3 regions of the Paenibacillus sp. SEL3 genome follow, and region 1 is predicted to be linked to each of the others. Evidence: riboswitches for the same ligand, from Rfam matches in the RefSeq annotation. Region 1 holds a riboswitch; each other region holds the start of a gene.
The links. A riboswitch is a leader RNA that binds a small molecule or an ion and turns the genes downstream of it on or off. The one in region 1 is predicted to bind glycine.

Region 1 (10,454 bases):
CATTACATCTATTTTAAAGCATCTGTCAATGCATTTCAAAGGAGAACGGTTACCGTTAGGTATGGATTCACATTTGCAGCATTTGATGGGATTACTTAGGCCAAAGTGAAAATCTTATATACGGAAAGAGGTCTTTATACCATGACGAAGATGCTAAAAGGATTTCCGAAAAACTTCTTGTGGGGCGGGGCAACTGCAGCCAACCAATTGGAAGGTGCTTTTGACGTAGATGGAAAAGGCTTGTCCAGCGCAGACATGATTGCTTATGTACCCAAAGCGGAACGTAAGAACGATCACGCTATAGAGATTTCGTCCGAGCGACTCGAAGACATTTTGGCAGGCAAAGTCAATGCCCGTTTCCCAAAACGTGAAGGTGTGGACTTTTACCACCACTACAAAGAAGATATTGCATTGTTCGCTGAAATGGGCTTTAAAGTATTTCGTATGTCCATCCACTGGTCGCGGATTTTCCCGAATGGCTATGATCACGAGCCGAATGAAGCAGGATTGCAATTCTACGACAATGTATTTGATGAGCTACGCAAATATAATATTGAGCCCTTGGTAACATTGTCACATTATGAAACACCGCTAGGTCTGACTCAGAAGTATAATGGCTGGCTGGGTCGTGAAGTCATACAGCATTACGTCAATTATGCCGAAACGGTGTTTACACGCTATAAGGATAAAGTAAAATACTGGCTGACCTTTAATGAAATCAATGTAATGACCATGAGTCCGTTCACCGGTGGCGGTGTGGTTATTGACCGTGTAGAAAACAAACAGCAAGCGATATATCAAGCATTGCATCATCAATTTGTAGCTAGTGCACTGGCAACCAAACGGGGACATGAGATCATCCCGGGTGCTCAGATCGGCTGTATGTTGGCACGTATAGAAAGCTATCCACATACGTGTAACCCAGCGGATATACTGAAAGCCCAGCATGAAAATCAGATGAACCTATTCTTTACGGATGTGCATGCCCGTGGGGAATATTCCAACTATATGAATCGTTATTTTGAAGAAAATAATATTGTGATCCAGACAGAACCCGGCGATGACGAAATTTTGAAAAATAATACGGTTGATTTTATCTCATTTAGCTACTACATGACCTTGACCGTATCGGCAGGTCCAGAAGGCGAGAAAGCAGCAGGAAACCTGATTGGCGGCGTGAAAAATCCGTATCTGCAGTCCTCCGACTGGGGATGGCAGATCGATCCGATCGGCCTGCGTGTTACACTGAATACGTTTTATGATCGCTATCAAAAGCCTCTGTTCATCGTGGAAAATGGCTTGGGTGCATATGATAAGGTGGAGGAAGATGGCTCTGTGCATGACACATATCGCATTGATTACTTGCGTCAGCATATTGCCCAAATGAAGGAAGCGATTGCCGACGGTGTTGATCTGATTGGTTACACCAGCTGGGGCCCTATCGACCTTGTGAGCATGTCTACTTCCGAAATGTCCAAGCGCTACGGATTTATTTACGTTGATCTGGATGATGACGGTAACGGAACGCTCAAACGCTCCAAAAAAGACTCTTTTAATTGGTATAAAAATGTGATAGCAACCAACGGTGAAGAATTGTAATTCCATATCATCTCGGGCGGGTATAGCAGAGGACATCCTAAGGATGCGATCTGCTGTACCCGCTTTTTTGATAGACTCAATAATAATATTTCAGAGGGCTTCACAAACTTTTCACTTGTAATAAGCTGAAAGTTTTCTGTATAATGAATAAAAATTTCATATGTCTGGTTGATGTTTGCGGGAGATGGAACGAAAGTTCCGACCGAAGGGGCAAAACTCTCAGGTGCTTAGGCTGTTTACAGCCACAAGCGGGGACCGTAAACGGACAGAACTCTGGAGAGACCCTTAATTGGGCGCCGAAGGTGCACCGCAGAGAACATCTGCTTAAACTCTCAGGCAAAAGGACAGAGACGCGAATAACCTGTGACAGGGAATGCCCTAGGCTTTTTTATGAGCTATTAGAGGCAAAACCTGCACAAGATGGTTGTATTTTTTCGTGCCTTTAACCTCTCCAGGAGTCGAATCAGCGGATTTGACTCTTTTTTGTTTTCTAATATGCTGGAGGAGCGGGTTGAAATGAATTTGGTACATGTGTTAGAAACGATTGACAGCTGGATATGGGGAGCGCCGCTTCTTATTCTCGTGATGGGCACGGGGTTGTGGCTAACGATCCGCTTGAAGCTGCTTCAGGTTATTCGATTGCCTTTGGCGCTCAAGCTAATTGGTAAAGCGCCGGACGAAGGTAGCGGAGATGTAAGCAGCTTCGGTGCATTGAGTACGGCACTGGCAGCTACTGTAGGTACAGGAAGTATTGTTGGCGTGGCGACAGCGATCAAGCTGGGTGGGCCCGGTTCATTATTCTGGATGCTGGTTGCAGCTTTTTTCGGGATGGCAACCAAATATGCGGAAGGATTATTATCCGTTAAATACCGTGTTAAAGACCGGAACGGACAATTTTCGGGTGGTCCGATGTATTATATTGAAAACGGACTTGGCCGCCGTTTCAAGCCGCTGGCGATGTTGTTTGCCTTTTCTGGTGTTCTTGTAGCCCTATTTGGAATCGGTACTTTTCCGCAAGTAAAGGCTATCGTTTCTTCGACGGAAAGTAGCTTTGGAGTGCCAACGGTAGTTACAGCGATCATTATTTCCGTGTTAACTGCTGTTGTTACGATTGGAGGACTCAAAAGTATTGCCAAGGTATCCACAAAGATTGTTCCATTCATGTCGGGGCTCTATATCGTAGTTTGCTTAATTGTACTCATTAAGTTTGCAGGAGAGCTTCCTCATGCGATTGCTTTAGTATTACAAGGGGCCTTCTCGACCACATCTGCAACGGGTGGATTTGCCGGAGCGACGATTATGTTGGCGATGCGAAGTGGAGTTGCCAGAGGTATTTTTGCTAATGAAGCCGGTTTGGGAAGTGCGCCAATTGCAGCAGCTGCTGCTAAGACGAAATGGCCTGCAGAACAAGGGTTGATATCCATGACAGGCGTATTTATCGATACGATGATTATTTGTAATCTGACGGGATTTACGTTGCTGGTTACGGGAATATGGAGTGGAAATGACGATGGAGGTCTGATGACCCAGCATGCGTTTTCCAGTGCCTTTCCGGCTGGTGCAGAACTCGTGACGATTAGCCTTATTTTATTTGCATTTACAACGATACTGGGCTGGAATTACTACGGGGAACGTTGTGTTGAATATTTACTGGGTGTCAAATGGATTAAACCATACCGTTATTTGTTCATCGCACTTGTGGCAGGAGGTGCGTTCATCAAGTTGGAAGCCATTTGGCTGCTGGCAGATATCTTTAACGCAATGATGGCTTTCCCGAACCTGATTGCACTGCTTGGCTTATCGGGAATCGTAGTTGCAGAAACCCGAACCTATATGGATTCTTTGTATCCTAATAAGAAAAAGGGTATTCTTGCAGGTACCCATGTAGGGGCTGCTATCCAAGTAGAAGAAAAGGGACAAACGGTTAATTCATAAATTCCAAAAGGGAGTGTCTTCAGCCACCATAGGCTTGAGGACACTCCCTTTTTAAATGTTATAACGATGCGCGCAAAATAGCTAAAATATCTCCTTGATTAAGCTTTTTATAGTTACCGAAGCCTCCGTATTCCATTTCACGGGCTGCAATGTTTGCGATTTTTTCCAATTGCTCATCATTAATATTGTAATCGGCCAGGGTGGAAGGGGCACCGAGACTTGTCCAGAATGCAGTAAGACGGTCAATACCTTCCAAGGCGATTTCTCTATCTGTTTTACCTACGGTGTCTAAGTCAAACATACTGAGCATCAGCCGTTTCATGCGTGCAGCATCCTGATCCACCGTATGTCTCATCCAGTTGGGGAATAGGATCGCTAGACCGCCAGCATGAGGAATGTCATATACAGCTGATAATGCATGTTCAATCGTATGCGAAGCCCAGTCCCCGAAGTAGCCCATTTGCAGTGTTCCGTTAAGAGCAATCGTTCCGGCATATAAAATCGTTTCACGATGCTTGTAGTTGTGCAAATCCTCCAGCAGTTTAGGTGCAGTTTCAATCACGGTTTGCAGCACGGAAAAGCACATACGATCTTGCAACGGTGTATTTTTAACATTGTGAAAATACTGTTCAAACACATGGCTCATCATATCCACCATGCCATATACCGTCTGATCACGTGGCACAGAGAAGGTGTTTTTTGGGTCCAGAATCGAAAACTTCGGATGCGTCACCGCGCTGCCCCATACGTATTTTTCGTTCGTTTCCCAGTTGGTGATGACAGAATCCGGATTCATTTCTGAACCGGTGGCGGCGAGTGTGAGGATGGTGCCGAATGGTAGAGCCTCGGTCGGCATGTGCTTTTTGTTGATAATATCCCACACATCGCCGTCATATTTAGCCCCTGCTGCGATGGCTTTGGTGCAATCAATAACGCTTCCGCCGCCTACTGCAAGTAAGAAGTCGATGTTTCCATTTCGGCAAATGTCGATGCCCTTCTTAACGGTAGACAAGCGCGGATTCGGCTCTACGCCGGACAATTCATGAATGTTAAGATGTAGCGGCTCTAACGCGTTTAATACCTGGTCATACAGACCATTTCGCTTGACACTTCCGCCTCCGTATATCAGTAAAATATTTTTGCCGTAATTCAGCAGCTCCTGCTGCAGTTCTTCAATTTGATTGTCTCCAAAAATTAATTTGGTGGGGTTATAATATGTGAATTTGTTCATCTGGAAAGTTCCCCTCAGTTCATAGTTCATGTTCAAATCGTAAATCGCTTAACCTGATTGCCTGTTGAATACCTAACTTTACCATGTAAGCTATTTGAAATGACGATTAACTATTATACATGAAATGAATAAGGGAATTCAAATAAATCTAATCTTTGACCGCTCCGGCGGCAAGATCGGAAATAAACTGGCGGCTAATGAAAAGAAATAAAATTATAAGTGGCAGTACAGCAAGCAGGGTGCCCGCAATGACCATCGCATAATCCGTATTGTATATCCCGTTTAATTGTGACAGTGCAATCTGGAGCGTGAATTTACGCTCATCCGTTAAGACGATTAGCGGCCATAAATAATCATTCCAGGCTCCTATAAAGGTAAACGCGCCGAGAAAAGCGAACGCAGGACGTAGAATAGGCAGTGCTACATTTAAGTACAGCCGAAAAAAGCTGCATCCGTCCATCCGCCCCGCATCCAGCAGCTCCTTTGGAATGGATTCTTCCGCATATTGACGAATCCAGAAAATGCCGAAGGCATTTACCATCCCCGGGATAATAAGCGCTTTGAACGTACCTACCCATCCAAAGGTGGCCATCATGACAAAGGAGGGGACAAGCGAAAGTTGTGAAGGGACCATCATTGTAGCTAGCAGAACGATAAATAGCACTTTTTTGCCCGGAAAATCAAACTTGGCGAATGCAAAACCTGCCAGTGAATCGAAAAACAGAACCAATAAGGTAACAGAACCAGCTACAAAAAGGGTATTAAAAAAGGCTCCGGCAAAATTAATCTGCTGCAATACTCTCGTTATGTTATCCAAGAAGTGGCCGCCAAACCACAATTGCGGTGGAAAACGATAGATGTCTGAAGTTGTACGGGTTGCCATAACGATCAGCCAGTAAAATGGAAACATCGACAGGATGATTCCCACCAACAATCCGGCATATAAAACAAAGGATTTTGCACGTGTCTGCATCATGTTGTGAAGCTCCTTCCCATCGTTATTTTTTACCTTGAACGAGTTTCCAGTTTATGATGGAGAATAGAGCAATGATGAGGAACATTCCCCATCCGACGGCTGCACCATATCCAAAATAGTTGTTAATGAACGACTCGCGGTACAGGTATAAAACGATGGTCATGCCACTTGCCCCGGAACCGCCGTCATTACCGACCAGGACCTGTGGCTCGGTGAAGAGTTGCATACCGCCGATGGTGGACGTAATGACCGTAAACAGAATGACTGGGCGCAGCATGGGGATAGTGATGCGGAAAAAAGCTTGTGCTCCGGTTGCTCCGTCTATTTTGGCGGCCTCATACAGCACATGCGGAATACTCTGAAGTCCGGCCAGATAGATGATTGCGTTATAGCCCATCCATCTCCATACGACCATAGAAGAAATGGCAATTTGGATACCCCATGGCACATTCAGCCATTGAACCATGGGCAGTCCCAAGAGTTGCAGAAGGTAGTTGAGAAATCCGAAATTGTTGGCAAATAAGGCACCAAATATGATGGCGACGGCCACAATAGACGTCACATTGGGCAGGAAGAATCCAACTCGCCATAAGGTGCGCATTTTCACAAATGGGGCATAAAGCAGAAAGGCAATAATCAGTGCGAAGAATAGCATTGGAATTGTTGCATACACCCAGATCACAAAGGTGTTGCCTACAGCCTGCCAAAATTCATGATCTGTTACAAGGTAGCGAAAGTTGCCCCAGCCGTTGTAGGTCATGTCTCCGATTCCGTCCCATTTGTGAAACGCCAGGTATAATGAAAAACCAATCGGAAACAGTCCAAAGATGCCAAACAGCAGATAAAACGGCGAGATCGCAGCATAAACGGCACGGTGCTTCCAGATTTCTCTCAGCATATTGTCCACACGCCTTTTTTGAATTTTGTTTTTTTATCGCTGTAATTCCCGTTCGATTCGTTCCATGGTTTCCGTCCATAATGCATCAGGATTAGCATCCTGCTTGGCAACATTAGCAAGGCGACGGGTCACAATGCCGTGGATGACAGGGTAGCGCTCGCCGAAATAGCTGCTTTTCACATGACGTGCGGAGGCGGCGAAGATGAGTCCGGTGGCCTGACCCCCAAAGAAAGGCTCGGGTGTCCCCATGATAGGATCGTTATAGACGCCGGGAGTGGACGGGAACAGACCGATTTTGTGGTAGGCTTCCAACTGGTGTTCCGGGTTTTGCAGCCAGGTCAGGACTTCAAAGGCTTCTTTGGGATGTTTGCTGGATTTGAGGATAGAAATGAACGAACCACCCAGGTTGCCGTCTCCTCCAGGAGCACGGGCGACTCTCCATTTGCCAGCTGTATCCGGCGCGGCCTCTGTGAGAACTTGCTTCATCCAAACAGCCCCTACAAAAGAGGCAATTTTGCCGTTATTGACCGAAGCGTTCCATTCGGGAGTCCAGCCATCCGCATTGGCGAGCAGATGCTTCTTGTGGAAATCGACAGCGGTTTTCCAGCCCAGACGGATGTCAGGAGATTGATTGCCAATATAGCTGCCATCCGGCTTGAAGTAGAGGTTTGTATGCTGAGCGAGCACTTGATTGTAAACGTTTACAATATTATCAGCCAAAAACGAACGGCTTCCGAATTTCTGCTGAAGTTGTTCTCCGGCTGCCATGTAATCATCCCATATGCGGATCGAGGCACTAACCTTTTCAGGATCACTAGGCAAGCCTGCTTGCTTAAATAGATCGCTTCGATAGAAGAGGGCAGTAGGCCCAGTATCCATGGGAAATGCAATCATTTTACCATCAGGAGTGATCCCCTGATTCCATTTCCATTCCAAATATTGATCTTTTAGGCGGTCTGCTCCGAGCTCCCTTAAATCATAAAAACGATCCGCACTTGGAAATAGCTCCACCATCCAGTCGTTCAGAGCTACGATGTCTGGTTCACCAGAACGAGCTGCGAGCGTTGTCTTCAGTTTAGCTTTGAAGTCACCACCTATTTTTTGAGTTTTTAATTCAATGTTGGGAAAGTGTTTTTCCGCTTGGGCGAGTAGTTCATCATCAATGGAACGGTTCCAATACCATAATGTAAGCGTTATCTTTTTTCCATTTGACAAATTAGTTTCAGATGATTGACTTTCAGAGAACGAGGGTCCACTACAAGCACTGAACATAGTGAGAAAAGCAAGACATAATACCAACCATTGTACTGTCTTCACATCATTTCCCTCCTTGCTGTCTGAGATAATCTGCCTGCTAAACAAGTTGTAAATGGTTTAGCTCCATCATATGAAGCTGTTACCCATTTATGTGCATTGCCTTAACCAAAAACAAAAAATTTGAAACGTTTATCCATAAAAAAAAGCACGTGCGTCTGTTATATGAAGAACGCACGTACTTAAGTTAGGGATTCAGCTCATGACATCAACCGCAGTATTTCATCTTTCAGAATTTCGGACCGAGTCCCGAAAATAACCTGCAGGGTACCGTTACCAAGCCTGATGATTCCCGACGCTCCGAGCTGCCTGAGAGCTTGATCGTTAACTGCTTTGTCGTCTTTGACGACAAGACGCAGCCGTGTGATGCAGGCATCAATGCTTAGGATATTGTCCGAACCGCCGAGATAGGTTAGTACCCTGCCTGCCTGACTGGACGGAGTGTCGGATGTAGCGTTTGCTTTTTTATTGGGTACAGATTCGTTAGCCTCAGACAGGAGACTGTCTTCTCCATCATCTTCACGCCCAGGAGTTTTTAGGTTGAATTTGAGAATGATAAATCGGAACAGAAAGTAATAGATGAGGGCGAAGACAAGCCCGACCGGGATCATTCGCAATGGGTGAGTGGAGAGTTTCATATTGACCAAATAGTCAATGAGTCCTGCTGAAAAGGAAAAGCCCAGTTTGACATCCAATAGGTATACGACCAGGCCGCTCAGGCCTGTCAGCAGAGCATGAACGCCGTAAAGCAATGGTGCAATGAACATAAACGAAAATTCGAGGGGCTCGGTAATTCCGGTCAGGAACGATGCCAGCGCAGAACCGATGAAAATGGAAGCGACGGCTTTACGTTTTTCCGGTTTAGCCGTATGGATGAATGCGAGAGCGGCTGCCGGGAGAGCAAACATCATAATAGGGAAGAAACCGGACATGAATAGACCAGCTGATTTATCGCCTGCAAAGAAACGGGTCAGGTCACCATGAACAACTTCGCCAGCTGCATTCGTATAGTTACCAATCTGAAACCACGCGATTGAGTTTAGTACATGATGCAAACCGAGCGGGATCAGCAGCCGATTGGCAATCATGAATACCATTGATCCGATTCCGCCAAACCCGACAATCCAGTTGCCGAAGGCTGCAATCCCATCTTGTACCGGACTCCAGATCATTCCGAGCAGAATGGCCAGAATCATGGTCGTGAAGGCGGTAATCATGGGGACAAAACGTTTGCCTGAGAAGAAGCCAAGCCAATCCGGGAGCTGAATATTATGATATTTTTTAAACAGAAAAGCAGACCATCCACCGATAAAAATACCACCCAATACGCCCATGTCCAGCTTGACGTCGTCTGGAATATATGCAAATATACCCGGCACTGCCGCCAAAATACGGGTCAACACCATATAGGCAATGACTGCCGATAATGCGGCTACTGCGTCGCCTGCCAGACCAATGGCAACACCAATGGAGAAAATGAGCGCAAGGTTACCGAAGATAGCCCCCGCCCCCTCGTTCAGAAAAGGAGTGACATAATGATTCAGAAATCCGCCAACTACGGGACCAAACGGTATATCCGTTTCATAATTAATCAGAGCTAATCCTTGCAAAATCCCTGCGGCGGGTAGAGTAGCTACTGGAAGCATTAACGACTTGCCGATTTTTTGCAGAAATTTCAGCATAACATTCTTCCCTTCTTCATCGAGTTTGGGAGTGTCGTATTCATCCTGAAATCCTTACTTGTGCCCATTTTTTTACATCATAAATCGGGGGATCTAACATGGTCAACGATTATTTTAAGCTATGAAATGACGTAAATCCGCAGTTGACATCGCTTACATGCTTATATAGTATCAAATTTAAGTTAATAATCGTGACGGAGACAAGAGAGCCACGCAGACATCCCATGGTACAGCACAGGGTTGATTTGTGATGGCTTTTCTTTTTTTTGTGCGATGAAAGCGATCAAAATCGGGTGATCTATTGAGGAGGTAGGTTGTATGTCGCCATACGCAGCCGAATTCATAGGGACAATGATTCTTATTGCCCTAGGTGGCGGAGTGTGCGCAGGGGTGTCCCTGAAAAAGTCATTTGCCCACGCTTCCGGCTGGATTGTGGTCGGAATGGGTTGGGGGCTTGCGGTAGCTATTGCGGTGTATGCAGTGGGTCAAATCAGCGGAGCGCATTTGAATCCGGCAGTTACACTCGCGTTGGCATTTCAGGGTAGTTTTCCATGGCAAGATGTATCCGGCTATATTGTGGCTCAGCTTCTTGGGGCCATGGCGGGTGCGATCATCGTCGTTTTGCATTATTGGCCCCACTGGAAAGAGACGGAGGACACAGCAGCCAAACTCAGTGTATTCGCGACAGGACCAGCTATTGATCATCCGTTTGCCAACGTGCTTAGTGAAATGATAGGTACTTTCATCTTTGTTCTTGCTTTACTGTCGTTTGGCGCCAATTCATTTACAGACGGCCTGAAACCGCTGATTGTTGGTTTT
Region 2 (10,454 bases), 650 kb from region 1:
GCTTCACTACATCACCCTCTTTGACGCGCTTGTCAAGGAATTGTCCTTTCAGCTTCACTGTATTCACACCAACGTGAATCAGAATTTCTGCTCCGTCATTGGAAGTAATACCGATGGCATGTCCGGTTGGGAATACGGTCGTAATCGTTCCATTGACAGGAGATGTCAGCACACCCTCTGTAGGATCAATAAGGATTCCTTTCCCCATAGCACCTGAAGCAAAAGCAACATCAGAAGATTGTTCCAAAGGCAATACTTTACCTTGCAGTGGGCTTACGAGAATTTCTTTCTCGATTGTCACTTCTTTCTTTATAGGCGCAGCTTCTGTTTTTGCAGTTTCTTCTTTTGGATCATCAAAGCCCAAAATCATAACCAACACAACTGCGAGTACAAAGGCAACGAGCAAACCGATGACTACCCACAAGAATCCAGTTCCAAAATAAGTTGGCAGCGCCAGTAAACTAGGTAGGGAGAAGGATTTTGCAGTCGCTCCGCCAGAAGCGATAATAGCGCCACCAATACCACCGGATATGCAAGCATAAATAAAAGGCTTTTTCAATTTCAAAGTTACACCATAAATCGTTGGTTCTGTAATCCCGAATACAGCCGCCAGTGTAGAGGAACCCGCCAAAGCCTTCATTTGAGTATTTCTAGATTTCAGGAATACCCCCAGTGTTGCACCGGCTTGAGAAAGTACGGCTGCTGTAAGCATCGGAAGCATCGTGTCATAACCCAATGTAGCAATATTGGACAGCATAATAGGAACGAAGCCCCAATGTACACCGAAAATAACAAACACTTGCCAGAATGCACCAGCCACAGCTCCGGCGATCAATGGGCTTAAATTGTATACCCATGTAAAACCGTTCGCCAAGCCTTGACTGATCAGGTTACCGACTGGACCAAAGGCCAAAAACGTCAACGGAACAACAACTAGCAGTGATAGCATAGGGACGATAATGTTTTTAACCGATTGATGAACAAAGGAATTAAACCAACGTTCCACATAGGACTGTACCCATACCGCGAGAATAATTGGGATTACGCTGGAACTGTATTTTATCAGAATGATTGGAATCCCGAGAAAAGCCAGTTTTGCCGGATGGTCCACCGCTGCAATAACATCCGGGTACACGAGTGCTCCAGCAACTGCGACCGATACAAAGGCATTTGTCTTAAATTTACGGGACGAAGTAATAGCCAGGAATATAGGCAAGAAATAAAATACGCTGTCCGAAGCGGCGTTCAAAATGAGATACGTACCGCTTGTAGTATCAATCCAATGAAGCGACGCAATTAAGGCCATAATCCCTTTGAGCAAACCTGCTCCGGCAAGAGCACCCAAGAGAGGTGAGAAAATGCTGGAAATGATATCGACCGCTTTGCCGAGAACATTTGTTTTTTCGGAAGATTCTTCCTTTTTGGCATTAGGATTGTCTGCATCCTGCAAATTCGTTTCTGCCATCATATGCTCAAATACTTGACCTACATTGTTGCCGATGACCACTTGGAACTGGCCGCTGCTTTCCACCACTGTAATGACACCAGGTGTTGCTTCCAGTGCAGCTTTGTCTGCTTTTGTGCGATCTTTTAATTTAAATCTCAAGCGTGTAGCGCAATGGAATACGGAATTGACATTCTCTTCGCCGCCAACGAGAGTCACTATTTTTTTAGATAGTTCTTTATCACTCATATTTAGAACTCCTTATGGGTTATTCTTGCTACTGATAGGGTTTACCGTTTACATTTGTTGCTAAGATGCGCCGGCATGCATCTTTTTAACCTTGTAAACAAGAAAAACCTAAACTCGTGGTGAAAACTGCGCACTCTTCCTATAAGGGAACGTCGATTTCACCATCAGTTTAGGTTTTGCCTGCCTTACCAGTCACAATCCATGAACGATGAGGGGTATGAAGTTGTTAGTCTTATATGTTATTACGCTCAGTTACCCGATGAATATGGATAGTTAGATATACGTATTCATCCTTGCTTAAATATTGATCGTATGTTTTTTCCAGATACTCATTGATCTTTTGGGCGCAAGCAAAAGCTTCGGTATACGTCTGCTTCACCTGGTTGTACAAGAATTCTTCACCACTGTGAATGACTTCTTTACGAATCACTCGCATCGCAAAATATTGCAAATGTGTCAAAAATCTCGAATAGCTAAAAGAAGACTCATCCAGCACAATCCCGTAATGGTACGTAATAATGTTCAATATATGTTGGACAATCTCGGTCATTTTCAGTGTAGATTTCATTTCGTTACCGTCAATCCGTGCATTCACCATATGCAATGCAATAAATCCCGCTTCATCTTCGCCCAATTTTACTCCGAGCGTATTTTCAATTTTTTGGAGAGCATCCAGTCCAACTGCAAATTCTTTTTTGTAAAAGCGTTTAATTTCATACAGCATCGCGTTTTGGAGTGCCAGTCCTTTTTCTTGCCGTTGTATGGCAAAATGAATATGGTCGGTCAACGTTAAATAAATATTATCGCTTAACTCCGTATCCAACACTTCTGTTGCATGGGTTACGATTTCATTCACGACCTCCAGATGAGATACAGGAATATCGTTCAGCAGCTCGGTTAGTTTGGCCGTGAACTCGTTTTCATTTAACATGAAAATCTTATCTATTTTATCATCATCGACTTGATCGCCAGCCACCTTTTTGAAGGAAATACCTCTTCCCATCACGATGACCTCTTTGCCTTTATCGTTTTTAGTCAATAGGACGTTGTTATTGAGCACCTTCTCAATAATCATTGAAGTTCCCCCTCCCATCCTTTACCAATAAAAAATGCCTAAGCACAATTCAATACTATTGTTAGCAATAGTACTCAATTGAACTCAGGCATTGCCCGCATCACCGGTCACAATCCTTCGATATAGTGCTATTGTAGCACAAAAAAAAGCGATTTCAACATTTTTTATTCTGTTTCGACAAAAAACATTTTATATCAAGACCCTTTTGCCTAATTTGCAAGTAAAGCGTTACCTTATGTGGTCGTACGTTCAATGAGGCTGTACTCTAGCGAATGAAGCTCCATTTGGCGTCCAATCAGCTGGGGGGAAAGCATGAAAAAAGCATTTTGTGCTTGAGCCATGATAGGATTTTGAATCGTTGTAATCCCCAACGTATGCGACAGCTCCGTGTTATCAAACCCAACAATCGCCAGATCTCCCGGTACGTTCAGCCGTTGTCTGCGTGCTTCGCAGAGAATGCCCACAGCTACATAATCGTTAGCACATAAAATAGCCTCTGGGAATTCCCCCCGATGCTGTAACAAATCCCGTACGACCTGTTCGCCATCACGGATATTATAAATTGAAGAGTGATTCCAGTGTTGCAACACTGGCAGATTGTGCTCACTCATGATCTGTTCATAGGCTCGTTGTCTGCTATGGGTATTGATGCTGCTCGGACGACCAAAAGCATTGGCTATACGGGTATAGCCTTTTTGTATCAAATGCTTTAATGCTAGCATGTAACCTTCATATTGATCCATTGCGACGGAGCGAATATCGGTATGCTCCATTCGTTGCCAGGCCACGATCGGGCCATATTTACAATAGGTACTCAAAAAATCAGTGTCATTCACGCAGGAAATGATGACCAGCGCGTCGACTCTTTTTCTTTTTAAATCTTCAAAAGCTTGAAGCTCTTTCTTTTTGTCTTCTCCCGAAGTATAAATAATGGTCTGGAATTCATATTGTCCGGCGATTTCTACAAAGCTGTCCAGAAAAGCAAGAACAATTTCATTAATCGTTGAAGTGATGATACCAATCTGAAGCGTCTGACCCTTGGATAGGGAAATGGCATTCCGATTAGGAACATAATCTAATTCCTGCATGATTTTCAAAATCTTAGCTCTTGTTTCATGACTGACATGGGGGGACTGATTTAATACTCTGGATACCGTAGCCTTGGAAAAGCCCGCCAGTTTTGCAATTTGATCAAGATTCGACATGGTGCTTCTCCTCACATAAGAAAAAAATACTTGACATGAAACGCGTTACAACAATTAGGATGCTTATGAGGGCATTACATCTATTTTAAAGCATCTGTCAATGCATTTCAAAGGAGAACGGTTACCGTTAGGTATGGATTCACATTTGCAGCATTTGATGGGATTACTTAGGCCAAAGTGAAAATCTTATATACGGAAAGAGGTCTTTATACCATGACGAAGATGCTAAAAGGATTTCCGAAAAACTTCTTGTGGGGCGGGGCAACTGCAGCCAACCAATTGGAAGGTGCTTTTGACGTAGATGGAAAAGGCTTGTCCAGCGCAGACATGATTGCTTATGTACCCAAAGCGGAACGTAAGAACGATCACGCTATAGAGATTTCGTCCGAGCGACTCGAAGACATTTTGGCAGGCAAAGTCAATGCCCGTTTCCCAAAACGTGAAGGTGTGGACTTTTACCACCACTACAAAGAAGATATTGCATTGTTCGCTGAAATGGGCTTTAAAGTATTTCGTATGTCCATCCACTGGTCGCGGATTTTCCCGAATGGCTATGATCACGAGCCGAATGAAGCAGGATTGCAATTCTACGACAATGTATTTGATGAGCTACGCAAATATAATATTGAGCCCTTGGTAACATTGTCACATTATGAAACACCGCTAGGTCTGACTCAGAAGTATAATGGCTGGCTGGGTCGTGAAGTCATACAGCATTACGTCAATTATGCCGAAACGGTGTTTACACGCTATAAGGATAAAGTAAAATACTGGCTGACCTTTAATGAAATCAATGTAATGACCATGAGTCCGTTCACCGGTGGCGGTGTGGTTATTGACCGTGTAGAAAACAAACAGCAAGCGATATATCAAGCATTGCATCATCAATTTGTAGCTAGTGCACTGGCAACCAAACGGGGACATGAGATCATCCCGGGTGCTCAGATCGGCTGTATGTTGGCACGTATAGAAAGCTATCCACATACGTGTAACCCAGCGGATATACTGAAAGCCCAGCATGAAAATCAGATGAACCTATTCTTTACGGATGTGCATGCCCGTGGGGAATATTCCAACTATATGAATCGTTATTTTGAAGAAAATAATATTGTGATCCAGACAGAACCCGGCGATGACGAAATTTTGAAAAATAATACGGTTGATTTTATCTCATTTAGCTACTACATGACCTTGACCGTATCGGCAGGTCCAGAAGGCGAGAAAGCAGCAGGAAACCTGATTGGCGGCGTGAAAAATCCGTATCTGCAGTCCTCCGACTGGGGATGGCAGATCGATCCGATCGGCCTGCGTGTTACACTGAATACGTTTTATGATCGCTATCAAAAGCCTCTGTTCATCGTGGAAAATGGCTTGGGTGCATATGATAAGGTGGAGGAAGATGGCTCTGTGCATGACACATATCGCATTGATTACTTGCGTCAGCATATTGCCCAAATGAAGGAAGCGATTGCCGACGGTGTTGATCTGATTGGTTACACCAGCTGGGGCCCTATCGACCTTGTGAGCATGTCTACTTCCGAAATGTCCAAGCGCTACGGATTTATTTACGTTGATCTGGATGATGACGGTAACGGAACGCTCAAACGCTCCAAAAAAGACTCTTTTAATTGGTATAAAAATGTGATAGCAACCAACGGTGAAGAATTGTAATTCCATATCATCTCGGGCGGGTATAGCAGAGGACATCCTAAGGATGCGATCTGCTGTACCCGCTTTTTTGATAGACTCAATAATAATATTTCAGAGGGCTTCACAAACTTTTCACTTGTAATAAGCTGAAAGTTTTCTGTATAATGAATAAAAATTTCATATGTCTGGTTGATGTTTGCGGGAGATGGAACGAAAGTTCCGACCGAAGGGGCAAAACTCTCAGGTGCTTAGGCTGTTTACAGCCACAAGCGGGGACCGTAAACGGACAGAACTCTGGAGAGACCCTTAATTGGGCGCCGAAGGTGCACCGCAGAGAACATCTGCTTAAACTCTCAGGCAAAAGGACAGAGACGCGAATAACCTGTGACAGGGAATGCCCTAGGCTTTTTTATGAGCTATTAGAGGCAAAACCTGCACAAGATGGTTGTATTTTTTCGTGCCTTTAACCTCTCCAGGAGTCGAATCAGCGGATTTGACTCTTTTTTGTTTTCTAATATGCTGGAGGAGCGGGTTGAAATGAATTTGGTACATGTGTTAGAAACGATTGACAGCTGGATATGGGGAGCGCCGCTTCTTATTCTCGTGATGGGCACGGGGTTGTGGCTAACGATCCGCTTGAAGCTGCTTCAGGTTATTCGATTGCCTTTGGCGCTCAAGCTAATTGGTAAAGCGCCGGACGAAGGTAGCGGAGATGTAAGCAGCTTCGGTGCATTGAGTACGGCACTGGCAGCTACTGTAGGTACAGGAAGTATTGTTGGCGTGGCGACAGCGATCAAGCTGGGTGGGCCCGGTTCATTATTCTGGATGCTGGTTGCAGCTTTTTTCGGGATGGCAACCAAATATGCGGAAGGATTATTATCCGTTAAATACCGTGTTAAAGACCGGAACGGACAATTTTCGGGTGGTCCGATGTATTATATTGAAAACGGACTTGGCCGCCGTTTCAAGCCGCTGGCGATGTTGTTTGCCTTTTCTGGTGTTCTTGTAGCCCTATTTGGAATCGGTACTTTTCCGCAAGTAAAGGCTATCGTTTCTTCGACGGAAAGTAGCTTTGGAGTGCCAACGGTAGTTACAGCGATCATTATTTCCGTGTTAACTGCTGTTGTTACGATTGGAGGACTCAAAAGTATTGCCAAGGTATCCACAAAGATTGTTCCATTCATGTCGGGGCTCTATATCGTAGTTTGCTTAATTGTACTCATTAAGTTTGCAGGAGAGCTTCCTCATGCGATTGCTTTAGTATTACAAGGGGCCTTCTCGACCACATCTGCAACGGGTGGATTTGCCGGAGCGACGATTATGTTGGCGATGCGAAGTGGAGTTGCCAGAGGTATTTTTGCTAATGAAGCCGGTTTGGGAAGTGCGCCAATTGCAGCAGCTGCTGCTAAGACGAAATGGCCTGCAGAACAAGGGTTGATATCCATGACAGGCGTATTTATCGATACGATGATTATTTGTAATCTGACGGGATTTACGTTGCTGGTTACGGGAATATGGAGTGGAAATGACGATGGAGGTCTGATGACCCAGCATGCGTTTTCCAGTGCCTTTCCGGCTGGTGCAGAACTCGTGACGATTAGCCTTATTTTATTTGCATTTACAACGATACTGGGCTGGAATTACTACGGGGAACGTTGTGTTGAATATTTACTGGGTGTCAAATGGATTAAACCATACCGTTATTTGTTCATCGCACTTGTGGCAGGAGGTGCGTTCATCAAGTTGGAAGCCATTTGGCTGCTGGCAGATATCTTTAACGCAATGATGGCTTTCCCGAACCTGATTGCACTGCTTGGCTTATCGGGAATCGTAGTTGCAGAAACCCGAACCTATATGGATTCTTTGTATCCTAATAAGAAAAAGGGTATTCTTGCAGGTACCCATGTAGGGGCTGCTATCCAAGTAGAAGAAAAGGGACAAACGGTTAATTCATAAATTCCAAAAGGGAGTGTCTTCAGCCACCATAGGCTTGAGGACACTCCCTTTTTAAATGTTATAACGATGCGCGCAAAATAGCTAAAATATCTCCTTGATTAAGCTTTTTATAGTTACCGAAGCCTCCGTATTCCATTTCACGGGCTGCAATGTTTGCGATTTTTTCCAATTGCTCATCATTAATATTGTAATCGGCCAGGGTGGAAGGGGCACCGAGACTTGTCCAGAATGCAGTAAGACGGTCAATACCTTCCAAGGCGATTTCTCTATCTGTTTTACCTACGGTGTCTAAGTCAAACATACTGAGCATCAGCCGTTTCATGCGTGCAGCATCCTGATCCACCGTATGTCTCATCCAGTTGGGGAATAGGATCGCTAGACCGCCAGCATGAGGAATGTCATATACAGCTGATAATGCATGTTCAATCGTATGCGAAGCCCAGTCCCCGAAGTAGCCCATTTGCAGTGTTCCGTTAAGAGCAATCGTTCCGGCATATAAAATCGTTTCACGATGCTTGTAGTTGTGCAAATCCTCCAGCAGTTTAGGTGCAGTTTCAATCACGGTTTGCAGCACGGAAAAGCACATACGATCTTGCAACGGTGTATTTTTAACATTGTGAAAATACTGTTCAAACACATGGCTCATCATATCCACCATGCCATATACCGTCTGATCACGTGGCACAGAGAAGGTGTTTTTTGGGTCCAGAATCGAAAACTTCGGATGCGTCACCGCGCTGCCCCATACGTATTTTTCGTTCGTTTCCCAGTTGGTGATGACAGAATCCGGATTCATTTCTGAACCGGTGGCGGCGAGTGTGAGGATGGTGCCGAATGGTAGAGCCTCGGTCGGCATGTGCTTTTTGTTGATAATATCCCACACATCGCCGTCATATTTAGCCCCTGCTGCGATGGCTTTGGTGCAATCAATAACGCTTCCGCCGCCTACTGCAAGTAAGAAGTCGATGTTTCCATTTCGGCAAATGTCGATGCCCTTCTTAACGGTAGACAAGCGCGGATTCGGCTCTACGCCGGACAATTCATGAATGTTAAGATGTAGCGGCTCTAACGCGTTTAATACCTGGTCATACAGACCATTTCGCTTGACACTTCCGCCTCCGTATATCAGTAAAATATTTTTGCCGTAATTCAGCAGCTCCTGCTGCAGTTCTTCAATTTGATTGTCTCCAAAAATTAATTTGGTGGGGTTATAATATGTGAATTTGTTCATCTGGAAAGTTCCCCTCAGTTCATAGTTCATGTTCAAATCGTAAATCGCTTAACCTGATTGCCTGTTGAATACCTAACTTTACCATGTAAGCTATTTGAAATGACGATTAACTATTATACATGAAATGAATAAGGGAATTCAAATAAATCTAATCTTTGACCGCTCCGGCGGCAAGATCGGAAATAAACTGGCGGCTAATGAAAAGAAATAAAATTATAAGTGGCAGTACAGCAAGCAGGGTGCCCGCAATGACCATCGCATAATCCGTATTGTATATCCCGTTTAATTGTGACAGTGCAATCTGGAGCGTGAATTTACGCTCATCCGTTAAGACGATTAGCGGCCATAAATAATCATTCCAGGCTCCTATAAAGGTAAACGCGCCGAGAAAAGCGAACGCAGGACGTAGAATAGGCAGTGCTACATTTAAGTACAGCCGAAAAAAGCTGCATCCGTCCATCCGCCCCGCATCCAGCAGCTCCTTTGGAATGGATTCTTCCGCATATTGACGAATCCAGAAAATGCCGAAGGCATTTACCATCCCCGGGATAATAAGCGCTTTGAACGTACCTACCCATCCAAAGGTGGCCATCATGACAAAGGAGGGGACAAGCGAAAGTTGTGAAGGGACCATCATTGTAGCTAGCAGAACGATAAATAGCACTTTTTTGCCCGGAAAATCAAACTTGGCGAATGCAAAACCTGCCAGTGAATCGAAAAACAGAACCAATAAGGTAACAGAACCAGCTACAAAAAGGGTATTAAAAAAGGCTCCGGCAAAATTAATCTGCTGCAATACTCTCGTTATGTTATCCAAGAAGTGGCCGCCAAACCACAATTGCGGTGGAAAACGATAGATGTCTGAAGTTGTACGGGTTGCCATAACGATCAGCCAGTAAAATGGAAACATCGACAGGATGATTCCCACCAACAATCCGGCATATAAAACAAAGGATTTTGCACGTGTCTGCATCATGTTGTGAAGCTCCTTCCCATCGTTATTTTTTACCTTGAACGAGTTTCCAGTTTATGATGGAGAATAGAGCAATGATGAGGAACATTCCCCATCCGACGGCTGCACCATATCCAAAATAGTTGTTAATGAACGACTCGCGGTACAGGTATAAAACGATGGTCATGCCACTTGCCCCGGAACCGCCGTCATTACCGACCAGGACCTGTGGCTCGGTGAAGAGTTGCATACCGCCGATGGTGGACGTAATGACCGTAAACAGAATGACTGGGCGCAGCATGGGGATAGTGATGCGGAAAAAAGCTTGTGCTCCGGTTGCTCCGTCTATTTTGGCGGCCTCATACAGCACATGCGGAATACTCTGAAGTCCGGCCAGATAGATGATTGCGTTATAGCCCATCCATCTCCATACGACCATAGAAGAAATGGCAATTTGGATACCCCATGGCACATTCAGCCATTGAACCATGGGCAGTCCCAAGAGTTGCAGAAGGTAGTTGAGAAATCCGAAATTGTTGGCAAATAAGGCACCAAATATGATGGCGACGGCCACAATAGACGTCACATTGGGCAGGAAGAATCCAACTCGCCATAAGGTGCGCATTTTCACAAATGGGGCATAAAGCAGAAAGGCAATAATCAGTGCGAAGAATAGCATTGGAATTGTTGCA
Region 3 (10,454 bases), 1.8 Mb from region 1:
GCCGCTGGTTCCTCGAATGGCAGAAGCTTCGTTGGTTGATCCAGAGTCAAACCTGCCACATCAGACAATTTCGTGTAGTCCTGCTTCCATGCAAGCCATTGGACCGTTTGCACCAGGAAGGTGGAATCATCCACTTCTTTGAAGCCATCATATGTCTTCTTTGACTGTCCGTTTTCCTCACGCACATATTTAGGTGTAGCATCTTCTACAGGGGAAGAATCACCGATGAATGCTGCCTTGCCTTGGCCTACCTTGGAGATAGCGGCATAAGGTCCTTCCGCACGGCCTCCGCCGTTATAGACTCCTTGGTCTACTGCATTGCCCCATTTTTTTGTACCTGTCGGGATATAGGCAATTCCTTTGGCTTTGGTAGGATCAATAATAGCCAGCGTAGATCCCGCATGCATGGCAATCGAGCGTACACCCTTGGTAATGCCGAAGGATTGATCTGCGGCTACGATGTCCGTAGCATTTACATCGCCAAGCGCATTGTAACGGAAACGAACACCAAAGTTGTTTGCCAGCCAATCAGAGCTAGTTAGCCCTTGCATCGCCGGCGATGCAGCTTCTTCTGCAGTCATGCCTTTGGCCGGATTAGTATAGGCTCCACGACGGTAGCCATTCATAACCTCGGAGGAATCCCAACGGTTTTTGTTACGGTCGGCATTATAATGGTCGGAGATGAAGAAGACACTTCCCCCGTTATTCACATATTGCAGCAGGGCAGCCTGCTCGGATGCCTTAAAGGCCACATTCGCTTCACCGATGATGAACACATCATATTGGCGCAGCTTATCATAGGTTATGGCCTGTTCTCCATAAGTAAAAGGAATAGGGCGGTTCAATTGATCCACAGTAAAGCCTACATTACGTAATCCATTGGCAAAGTCGGAGAAGGCGCCTTCAATGACCCAATCTGCTGCACCAGCCGTCTGTGCGTGCGTATTATCGAACAGCACCTTTTTGCCTTTTCCATCCGGCAGTGTAGTACCGGGTTGACCCGGGTTGCCAGGTTCAGGTTCGCCAGGTTCACCTGGTTCCCCCGGCTCGCTTCCACTCACCAGTTCCACAGCGCTTGGACTTTTTACTCCACCAAAATTATTGTAGGCACCAAGCGTACCTGTCACGCGAATTTTGCTGCCGACCAGTCCAGGATGACCTGTTAACCCAAATTGCCCTCTGTACGCAGATGTCAGCTGCACATCCAATAGATTAGACGTGCTACGTTCATTGGCCTGGTCGGCAATCAGTACGTTAAAATCATTCGCAAACGGAGAAGAAAAGTTAGCCGTTTTCGATCCGGTAGCATGTCCGACGATATAACCTTCTACCGTCACCGTACCTCCACTGCTTTGGCCCTGAAGTGCTTCGGCTACTGTCAATGCTCCCTCTGCCTTGACCTGACCGAACGGAACGAAGATCCCGATCAGCAGTGAAACGATCGCTGCTAGATGCAGCATCCCTTTTAAGCGTGAACCTGTGAACCGCAAGCCTTTTACCATACGTCAATATCCCTCCTATGATTTCCATAAATGTACTTGTCCTCTATCAGATTAGCCGCCAATCTTCTAATTCCTTCCTGATTTCATCCACAATTATGTAAACTTTAATCTTTTTTATTGGAAATGCACCTGTTTCAGGATTTTGCAAAATTCGATTCCAATCGCTCCAAAGCGCGATATCTAGACGAACTAGGCCATTTCGATCTATATATTGTTCATTGGAAGTCGCTTATTGGTTTTTTGCAAAATCCTCGTTTATGTAAAAATTGAACCCTGTGATTGACACCGAGCACGTCATACATTACGCTAAGAAAGACATGTAGAACGGTATACGCGAATGAAGATGACGGGAGAGTCTGTCCAGGAGGCTTACACTCTGGCGGCACCGAAGGAGCAAGACGCCAGCACCCGGCTGGCGGATAATCTCTCAGGTCCATGTATCGTCATCTGACGCAACTCTGGAGAGAGCGCAAGCCACCCAAGGGGTAAGGCGGTAAGAACACCGCACGAAACTCTCAGGTAACGAGGACAGAGATAAGGGAAACTTCCTTATCCTGTCCTTTTTTGTGCTCACATTGTGCGTCAGCATTAGGAACCGTCATAACCGCGCAAAGACGCGGAAATACCATATAGTATGGTATTAGAACACACAGGGGGCCACACCATGCGTTTCAAAGATGTATTTTCTATTATCGGCCCGGCCATGACCGGACCTTCCAGTTCACACACTGCAGGCGCGGTGCGACTCGCACGCGTTGCCCGGCACTGGCTCGGGGCGCAGCCTGACCGTGCCCGTATGACACTGTACGGCTCCTTTGCCGATACGTATAAAGGACACGGTACGGATCTGGCGCTCATCGCAGGACTGCTTAATTACGATACGGACGATCACCGGATTCCAGATGCCGAGCAATGGGCCGAGCAAGCCGGGATGACCGTGGAATTCGCCGTCAGTGGACTCCCCGCTCCTCATCCGAACACCGTCCGTTTCGAGTTGTGGAAGGGCGAGGATCAGCGCACACTGCTGGGCTCCTCCATCGGCGGCGGCAGCATCCATGTCCAGCAACTCAACGAATTCCGGGTCAATCTGACCGGGGAGCTGCCTACGCTGGTGCTTCTCCACTCGGATAAGCCCGGTACATTGGGCGCAATAACTTCAGCGCTGGGCGCGGCCCACATTAACATTGCCTATATGCACGTAGATCGCAAAGGCCGGGATGGTGAAGCACTCACCGCCATTGAAACGGACAGTTCTGCTCCAGCTGAACTGATTGCGGAACTGCGTTCTTTACCTCATATGTATGAAATTAAGATGATTAATTTGAAAAAAGGAGCTGAATCCGATGCGGTTTAGCCATCTGCATGAGATCAGCGCTTTATGCGCTGAAGAATCCACCACGATTGGCCGCTTGATGATTCAAGAGCAGGTACAAGAAACGAATACAACGGAGGAAGAAATCTTTCGCCAAATGTCTGATTATTATGAAATCATGAAGGAAGCTGTTCATCGCGGTCAGACACAAGACACCGTATCCCGCAGTGGATTGACGGGCGGCGACGGCAAGCGCCTGGCCGAGTATCTGCGGTCAGGGGAGACCTGCTCCGGTGATGCCTCCGCGCTCGCCATGGCTTATGCCCTCTCCGTGTCGGAGGTTAATGCATCTATGGGTCGCATTGTCGCCACTCCTACCGCAGGCTCATGTGGAGTTATCCCTGGTGTGTTCATCAGTGCGCAGGAACGGTTCGGCTGGGATGATGAGCATATGGTGAACGGCCTATTCGCCGCTGGAGCCATTGGCTACGTGATCGCCAACAACTCCTTCATTTCTGGCGCGGAGGGAGGCTGTCAGGCTGAGATTGGCTCAGCTATCGGGATGGCCGCTGGCGCTATGGTCGAGCTGCGCGGTGGTACGCCTGAACAAGCTGTTCACGCCGTGGGCCTCGCTCTTAAGAACACGCTCGGCCTGATTTGCGACCCCGTCGCCGGACTCGTGGAGATTCCGTGCATCGTGCGCAACGGGCTGGGAGCCGTGACTGCGCTTGCCGCAGCGGACATGGCTTTGGCGGGTGTGCGCAGCGCTATTCCGTCTGACGAAGTCATTGACGTGATGCTTGAAGTCGGCAGCGCGATGCCGTCGAAGCACCGCGAGACCGCCAAAGGCGGCTTGGCTCAGACGCCGACTGGCAAGCGTTTGACCGAATCACTTACACGCAACCCATCAATCAAGAAGAATAAGTCGTAATTTCTAAGCTTTAAACCAATTACTTTTCCTCTATAAAACAAGGCGACTACCTCTCCCCTACATTGTCCTAGGGAAAGAGAATTCGCCCTTATAAAGAAAAGAGCAAGCATATCGTCGCTGGACGTATGCTTGCTCTTTTTCTTTTTAGTCGGGTTACAGATTACTGAACGGTTACCTGTATCTTCGTCATTTTACCTGCATATTTCACAGTAATTACTGCTTTGCCCTTGCCCTGTGCCTTAATGTTACCGTCTTTGACGGTCGCCACAATAATTCTGGACGAGGACCAGACAGCCGGTTTGGAAACATCCTTCTCCGACTCATCCTTATACGTGGCTGTAGCCGTAACCTTAGCCAGCTGTCCTGCCTTCAAATTCAAGGCGACTTCGTCTGTTTGCAAATATTTAAGCGTATCAACATCTACAGGTACGCTGATGATCTTCCCGCCGAACTTCGCCTGAATGTTAGCTTTACCGTAGCTGACCGCGGTAACCTGACCCTTTTTAACAGTGGCTACCTTATAATTGGACGTTTTCCATTCAGCTTGGGTTGTAACATCCTTTTCTTTACCATCGCTCGATTTAACCACAATCGCGATGGTTTTTTGATCTCCAGATTTGAGCGATAGCGCGATTGCATCCGCTTCAATCTTTTGCGCTACGTCCACTTCTACCGTAAACGTAATGTTTTGCTTGCCATATGAAGCAGTCACAGTTGCCTTACCACTACCATTCGCTTTGATCAAACCTTCGCTAACTTCAACCACTTTTACATTGCTAGTTGTCCAGGTGGCATCCTTGGTTACATCTGTTTTTGTACCACCACTCTTAACTCCTGTTACTTTCAGCTGCTTCGTTTCCTGAGCACCAAGCGCAATTACACGCGAGTCTGTTTCCAGACGGTCTACAAGGCCCACTTGTACGTTAATTGTTAGTTTTTTGCCATTATAGGTCGCTGTAATAACCGCTTTACCAGCAGATTTACCCGTAATCGTTCCTTTGGACACAGAGGCAATATCTTCCGCGCTTGAAGCCCATTCTGCATCCTGTGTTACATCTTCCTTACGCCCATCCGCATAAGTAGCCGTCAAAGTTGCAGTATAGTCCTCATTAATATCAATTGTTGCCGTTTTGGAGGACAGAGACAGATCCCCGGGTACATTTACGGATACCGTAGCTGTAGCTGTTTTGCCGCCATAAGAAGCGGTGATGGTAGCCTCACCTGTTTTATAACCTGTGACTTCCCCCGCGCTGACAAAAGCGATATCTTCATTGCTGGACTTCCACTCTGCCTTACTTGTGATATCTTCTTCCGTACCTGTTACGTACGTTGCGGTCAGCTTGAGCTTTTTGGATTCCTTGGCATTCAAGCTCAGCTTGTCCTCGCTCAAATCCAGAAATCTAGAGGTTTCGACATCTGTCTTGATCGAAACGGTCTTATCTCCATACTTAGCGGTCACCGTTGCCGAACCCGCACCGATGGCCATAATCGTTCCTTTATTCACCGTTGCAATTTTTTCATCGCTTGATGCCCAAGTAGCTTTATCCGTGATATCCGTTACTGTTCCATCCGGGTAAACAGCAGAAACCTGTATTTTTTTAGATTCATCCAAACGGAGAAAAATATTGGATTCGCTGGCTTTCAGCTTATTCGTTTGATCGACATCCACCGAAATCGTAGCGGACATCGTGCCATATTTACCTGTAATTGTCGCCTTTCCCGCGCTATAGCCGGTAATGGTGCCTTTCAGTACATCCGCCACAGCTGCATTGCTGGAGCTCCACTCAGCGGACTCTGTCACGTCCTGTACCGATCCATCCGGGAACGTCGCTGAAAGTTTAACCTTCTCAGTATCCTTCAGCAAAAGAGAAACCTCTGATGAACTGACATCAAGACGTTTAACTTGCTCTACCTGTACAGCAATGGTTACGGTCTGCTGACCATATACGGCCTTAATATTGGCTGTACCTGCTCCCTGAGCGGTAACCAAACCGTTAACTACAGTTGCAATCTTTTGATTATCCGAGGTCCAAGTAGCATCACCCGAAACCTGAGCTGTTGTATTATCACTGTATGTCGCTGTCAAATCAACCTGTCCTGTACCGCTTGAACGCAAGTTCAGGCTTTGTACACTAGATGTCAGCGCCTTAACCTTTTTCGTTACATGTACCTGAACCGATTGTACCTTATCTTTATAGGTCGCAACCACGGTGGCTTCCCCTTCAGCCTTGGCCGAAACTGTACCATTATACACAGTAGCAATAGCTGTGTTATCACTTTTCCAATCCGTGCTTACGGTTACATTTGAGGTTGTCCCATCACTAAAAACAGCCGTAGCCGTCAATGCAGCTGTATCCCCCTGTTGCAAAGTTACCTCGTTAGACGAAAGGACAATCTTGGAAAGCACTGCTTCTGCTGCAGATGCAAACCCTGCATATGATGTAAAACTTGAAATCAGGATGACCAACGCCAGAAAACCGGACCATCTATTCTTCAAAATCTAATTCCCTCCCATTTCAAAACTTAAATTAAGGATTTCGCAAAATCCTTATACCTACGTTTTATGTCGTCATATGGAAAAGAATAGTTTAGGCTTCAAGGGAAATTTGGTCCTTATTAACTAGATCATTTCTGATAAAGATTTAGACATTACAATTTGTGTATCTTCAGGGCCATAGTGAAGAGTTTTCACAACAGATCCACAATCCCGCATTTATAAACAGCTATAAGCTGCCGCGCGAACTCTCAAATGATGGTACTCTTCCATATTGGGATCGAGCTGATGCATATATACGACGGAGAATTGTTCGCTCGGATCTATAGAAACCCAGGTGCCTGCCATTCCCGTCCAGCCAAATTCTCCAATCGAGCTGTTTGCATGCCCAACCGCTTTATCCATTAACGTGCGCACACCAAGTCCATAGCCATAACCTGTATGGTATGAATTGGTGAAATCCGATAGTTGAGCTGTATTCAGATGATTGGTGCGCATTAAATCAATGGTTTTTCTCCCCAATAAGTTCACACCGTTTACCGTGCCGCCATTTGACATCATTTGTGCAAATGTGAGGTAATCTTTGACTGTCGAATATAAACCTGCGCCTCCGCCTTCATATATAGCATCTGGCTGATGATATTCATCCAGGAAACCCTCCATTTTTTCAAGTTTTCCGGCGTCTTTCCGTTGATACATGGAGGCCATCCGCGATTCAATATCTCCACGATAACGGTAACCTGTATTGTTCATTCCAAGTGGATCAAAGATTTCATCCTTTAAAAATTGTCCTACTGATTTACCTGAAATCACTTCAATAAGACCTGCAACAAAATCATGTCCATATCCGTATAACCAGCGTGTTCCGGGCTCAAACGCAAGTGGAACTTCAGAAAGCGCTTCAATTTCTGTGCGTAGGTCATATTTCCCCTGCTTTTCCTTTAATCCTGCAATGGCCTTCTGCATAGCTTTTCCTGTTTCTGAAGAATCGGAAGCGTAAGGAAGACCCATACTCATATTGAATATATGCTTAATTAAAATGGGATTCTCTGCCTTATCCACGTAGGTGTATCCGTTAGGAGCGGTTTTGAATACATGCGCATTACGATATTCGGGAAAATATTCATACAAGGGTTCATTCAACAAAAATTGCCCACGTTCGTACAGCATAAGTGCAGCCGCACAGACAACAACCTTTGTCATGGAAAACAAGCGATACACTGTATCCTCAGTGATTGGCTTTCCGGCTTCCAGATCAGCATATCCATGATACCCTTCATACAACACTTCACCATTCTGGGCAATGGCACAACCGCAACCTGCCGGCCCATTTACTATAAATTGTTGCAATAGCTGATCTACCTTGTCAAAACGAGACATATTCATCCCTCCTATTTTTCCTTCAAAAGAAACAAGCTTCCCCTCGCGCTCTAATTCTTGTTCCAACAAGTTCAGCGTGATTTCTTGTAAGCGCTTATTCCCTCGCATTTATTTTAACGGTAAACTTGGTAAATACATAGATTATTTATCATAATCAGATGGCTTTACATTAACAGCTCAGCCACCGTTTCCTTCCAGCGATGAATCACCGATTCCGGTTCCTTGAGACGAACCGTGACACCTGTCAAAATATCCGCATATTGGGCCGAATCCTCTCTGGCTGCAAAAACATGAGCCGCAAATCGCTCACGTACATGCTTGGCTCCGGGCAAAGCAGGCAGATGTTCCAGTGACAACCGCACATAATGCGCCTTCCCCCCGGTAAACACCGCAAGCGTCGCCTTCCCAGTGCGGATCATGTTGCCCGTCGTGGTTGTACCCGGCCATAGGGCCAGACGCAAATTCCCCTCGTCCAGCGCTACAACTTCGCCCACACTAATCATCGCTATGTGCGGCCACTGATCTTCCGTGACCGTCAGCAGCATCATGGCTTCATGCTGCTTGTTCTCCAATGCCTTGCCGTCCAGTAGCGTGAACAGTTCCTTACCGATCCTTGGTGTCTGCATGAAGTATAATCCCCTTTACTTTTGGCCTATAACTTCAAAGTACCATAATTTACGGCTACTTACGAACGACCCTATAACCGCTCTGGAATAGGAGGAACATGAGCAGCATTCGGAATATCTTTGGGGTTTACCTTGAACGCCGATTTATACTTTGCTGGATCCGTAATGCTATCCGGTTCTGAGGTTCGCCATGTGAACAGGCATACAGGGCACAACAAAACCTCCCAGGCATCTTTAACCGGCGAATGGGAAACAACTTCTGAACGATTGGACTCACAACGGGGACAAATATGCATCTGTCAGCACTCCTTTAATCTTTCTTTGTTTTTTAAAAATATTTAGCGAAGCATTTGGCTCAACTTTTTCTCCCATTCCGCTACACCCAGCGGGGAATCGAGCGGCTGCGAGTAATGGCCTCTAATATCCGGTGCTACAGGTGTCGTCGCATCCAGTATCATTTTGTGCGTCATACCTGCCGGATCAGAGCCGGGGTCAAGCGGTAAAATAGACAAGCCAGGAACAATGACAGCATCATGCTTTGGATGAAGCTTGGTGGATAAAGCCCACATGACTTGCGGCAGATTGAACGGATCGACCCCCTCGTCCACCACAATCACCAGCTTGCAATACCCCAATCCATGCGGAGTCGTTAACGCACGCATTCCCACAGCCTTCGCAAAGCCGCCATACCGGGTTTTCGTGGAAATAATAGCAACCAGCCCATGCGTATACATAGCATTAACGGCTACGATTTCATTAGGAAAAGCATCCTTAAGCTGCTGAAACAACGGTACACTTGTATTCACACCGATCATATAATCCGTTTCCGTCCAAGGCATCCCGATGTACAGATGCTCAAAGATAGGCTGTTTGCGGTGATATACACGATTAATCTGGATGACTGGCATCGCGCGACCGCCGGAATAGTGACCTGTGAATTCACCGAATGGACCTTCATACTCACGTTCACCTGCCAACACTTCGCCCTCCAAAATGACCTCGGCTCCCCAAGGCAGATCCAGATCTGCGTCCTTCGCTTTGACCACACGATAAGGCTCACCCTGAATGGCCCCAGCCATCTCATATTCGGATTGATCGTACAGCAGCGGTGTAGAAGCAGCCGTTGTAATCACAGGCTCACATCCGAGGGCAATAGCCACCTTCAGATTTTCGCCGCGTTCCTCAGCCTGACGGATATGGATCGCAATATCATGCTGTGGTACAGGCTGGATGCCCAAACGGTTCTTGCCTTTCACCTGCATCCGGTACAAGCCGACATTTTGCTTACCGTAGGTGTCCGGGTCATCCAGATCGCGTGAAACTAAAATCGCTTTGTCCAGATAAAATCCTCCGTCCCCCTGGTTCAAACGAAACAACGGCAAAATATCAAACAAATTAATATCCTCTGTAATCTCGACTTCATGAAAAGGAGCGGTTTCTTCCCGCTTCACGGGCACCGGAAATTGTTCATAGCGTCTGGCGAATTCAAAAAACTGCTCCTTCAGCGGCGTATTTTTTGGCATTCCCATCATAAGGGCATGATTGGGCCAGGAGCCCATCACATTCATTGCAATACGAGCATCCGTATATCCATAGATATTATTGAAAAAGAGAGCAGGTGTCTTATCTCCAAGATTGCTTAATGCTTTGTTAGCTGCCGCCAGGTCTGGCTCCGGCTTTACCTCGTCGCTGATCGTGAGTAGTTGTCCCTCCTTTTCCAAGGTGTTTAGAAAATCGCGAAAGTCTTTATAAGCCATCATTCATTCTCCTTCGTCTTTCGATTTCTCAATTCTGGTGCAGTCTGGAGTCAGTTTGCTTCATTCCATCCCATCGTTTGGCTGCGGTTGTGACGATACCGAACTGATCTAATACGCGAAAAACAATATGATCTACCAATTCCTCGATACTTGCAGGATGATTATAAAAGGCAGGCATCGGCGGCAGGATCATCACGCCCATACGTGACAGCTCCAGCATATTTTCCAGATGGATACTGCTTAATGGTGTTTCCCTGGTCATGAGCAGTAGCTTCTTTCGCTCCTTCAGCATCACATCCGCTGATCGGGTGAGCAGGTTGTCCGCCATACCGATACGAATAGAGGCAAGAGTCTTCATGCTGCAAGGAGCGACGACCATACCGTCTACCCGAAAGGAGCCGCTGGAAATACGCGCAGCCTGATCCTTATACGAGTAGACTGCATCCGCCATT

Region 2: another riboswitch for glycine. It lies ahead of ACYCS5_RS05490 (alanine/glycine:cation symporter family protein); the one in region 1 lies ahead of ACYCS5_RS08465 (alanine/glycine:cation symporter family protein).
Region 3: another riboswitch for glycine. It lies ahead of sdaAB (L-serine ammonia-lyase, iron-sulfur-dependent subunit beta); the one in region 1 lies ahead of ACYCS5_RS08465 (alanine/glycine:cation symporter family protein).

Annotation. Positions count from the first base shown of each region.
Region 1 is NZ_CM137725.1:1,805,961-1,816,414, reverse strand. Features, by position in the region: gene ACYCS5_RS08470 (glycoside hydrolase family 1 protein) at 142-1,599, shown strand; glycine riboswitch at 1,768-1,844, shown strand; glycine riboswitch at 1,863-1,957, shown strand; gene ACYCS5_RS08465 (alanine/glycine:cation symporter family protein) at 2,116-3,534, shown strand; gene ACYCS5_RS08460 (iron-containing alcohol dehydrogenase) at 3,593-4,765, opposite strand; gene ACYCS5_RS08455 (carbohydrate ABC transporter permease) at 4,914-5,741, opposite strand; gene ACYCS5_RS08450 (carbohydrate ABC transporter permease) at 5,764-6,639, opposite strand; gene ACYCS5_RS08445 (ABC transporter substrate-binding protein) at 6,673-7,956, opposite strand; gene ACYCS5_RS08440 (PTS transporter subunit EIIC) at 8,154-9,635, opposite strand; gene ACYCS5_RS08435 (MIP/aquaporin family protein) at 9,954-10,454, shown strand, end outside.
Region 2 is NZ_CM137725.1:1,158,544-1,168,997, reverse strand. Features, by position in the region: gene ACYCS5_RS05510 (beta-glucoside-specific PTS transporter subunit IIABC) at 1-1,693, opposite strand, end outside; gene licT (BglG family transcription antiterminator LicT) at 1,926-2,768, opposite strand; gene ACYCS5_RS05500 (LacI family DNA-binding transcriptional regulator) at 3,002-3,973, opposite strand; gene ACYCS5_RS05495 (glycoside hydrolase family 1 protein) at 4,187-5,644, shown strand; glycine riboswitch at 5,813-5,889, shown strand; glycine riboswitch at 5,908-6,002, shown strand; gene ACYCS5_RS05490 (alanine/glycine:cation symporter family protein) at 6,161-7,579, shown strand; gene ACYCS5_RS05485 (iron-containing alcohol dehydrogenase) at 7,638-8,810, opposite strand; gene ACYCS5_RS05480 (carbohydrate ABC transporter permease) at 8,959-9,786, opposite strand; gene ACYCS5_RS05475 (carbohydrate ABC transporter permease) at 9,809-10,454, opposite strand, start outside.
Region 3 is NZ_CM137725.1:3,647,193-3,657,646, reverse strand. Features, by position in the region: gene ACYCS5_RS16890 (DUF6359 domain-containing protein) at 1-1,502, opposite strand, end outside; glycine riboswitch at 1,840-1,955, shown strand; gene sdaAB (L-serine ammonia-lyase, iron-sulfur-dependent subunit beta) at 2,167-2,856, shown strand; gene sdaAA (L-serine ammonia-lyase, iron-sulfur-dependent, subunit alpha) at 2,846-3,745, shown strand; gene ACYCS5_RS16875 (Ig-like domain-containing protein) at 3,906-6,242, opposite strand; gene ACYCS5_RS16870 (serine hydrolase domain-containing protein) at 6,459-7,619, opposite strand; gene ACYCS5_RS16865 (hypothetical protein) at 7,784-8,245, opposite strand; gene ACYCS5_RS16860 (non-oxidative hydroxyarylic acid decarboxylases subunit D) at 8,317-8,541, opposite strand; gene ACYCS5_RS16855 (non-oxidative hydroxyarylic acid decarboxylases subunit C) at 8,584-10,002, opposite strand; gene ACYCS5_RS16850 (flavin prenyltransferase UbiX) at 10,031-10,454, opposite strand, start outside.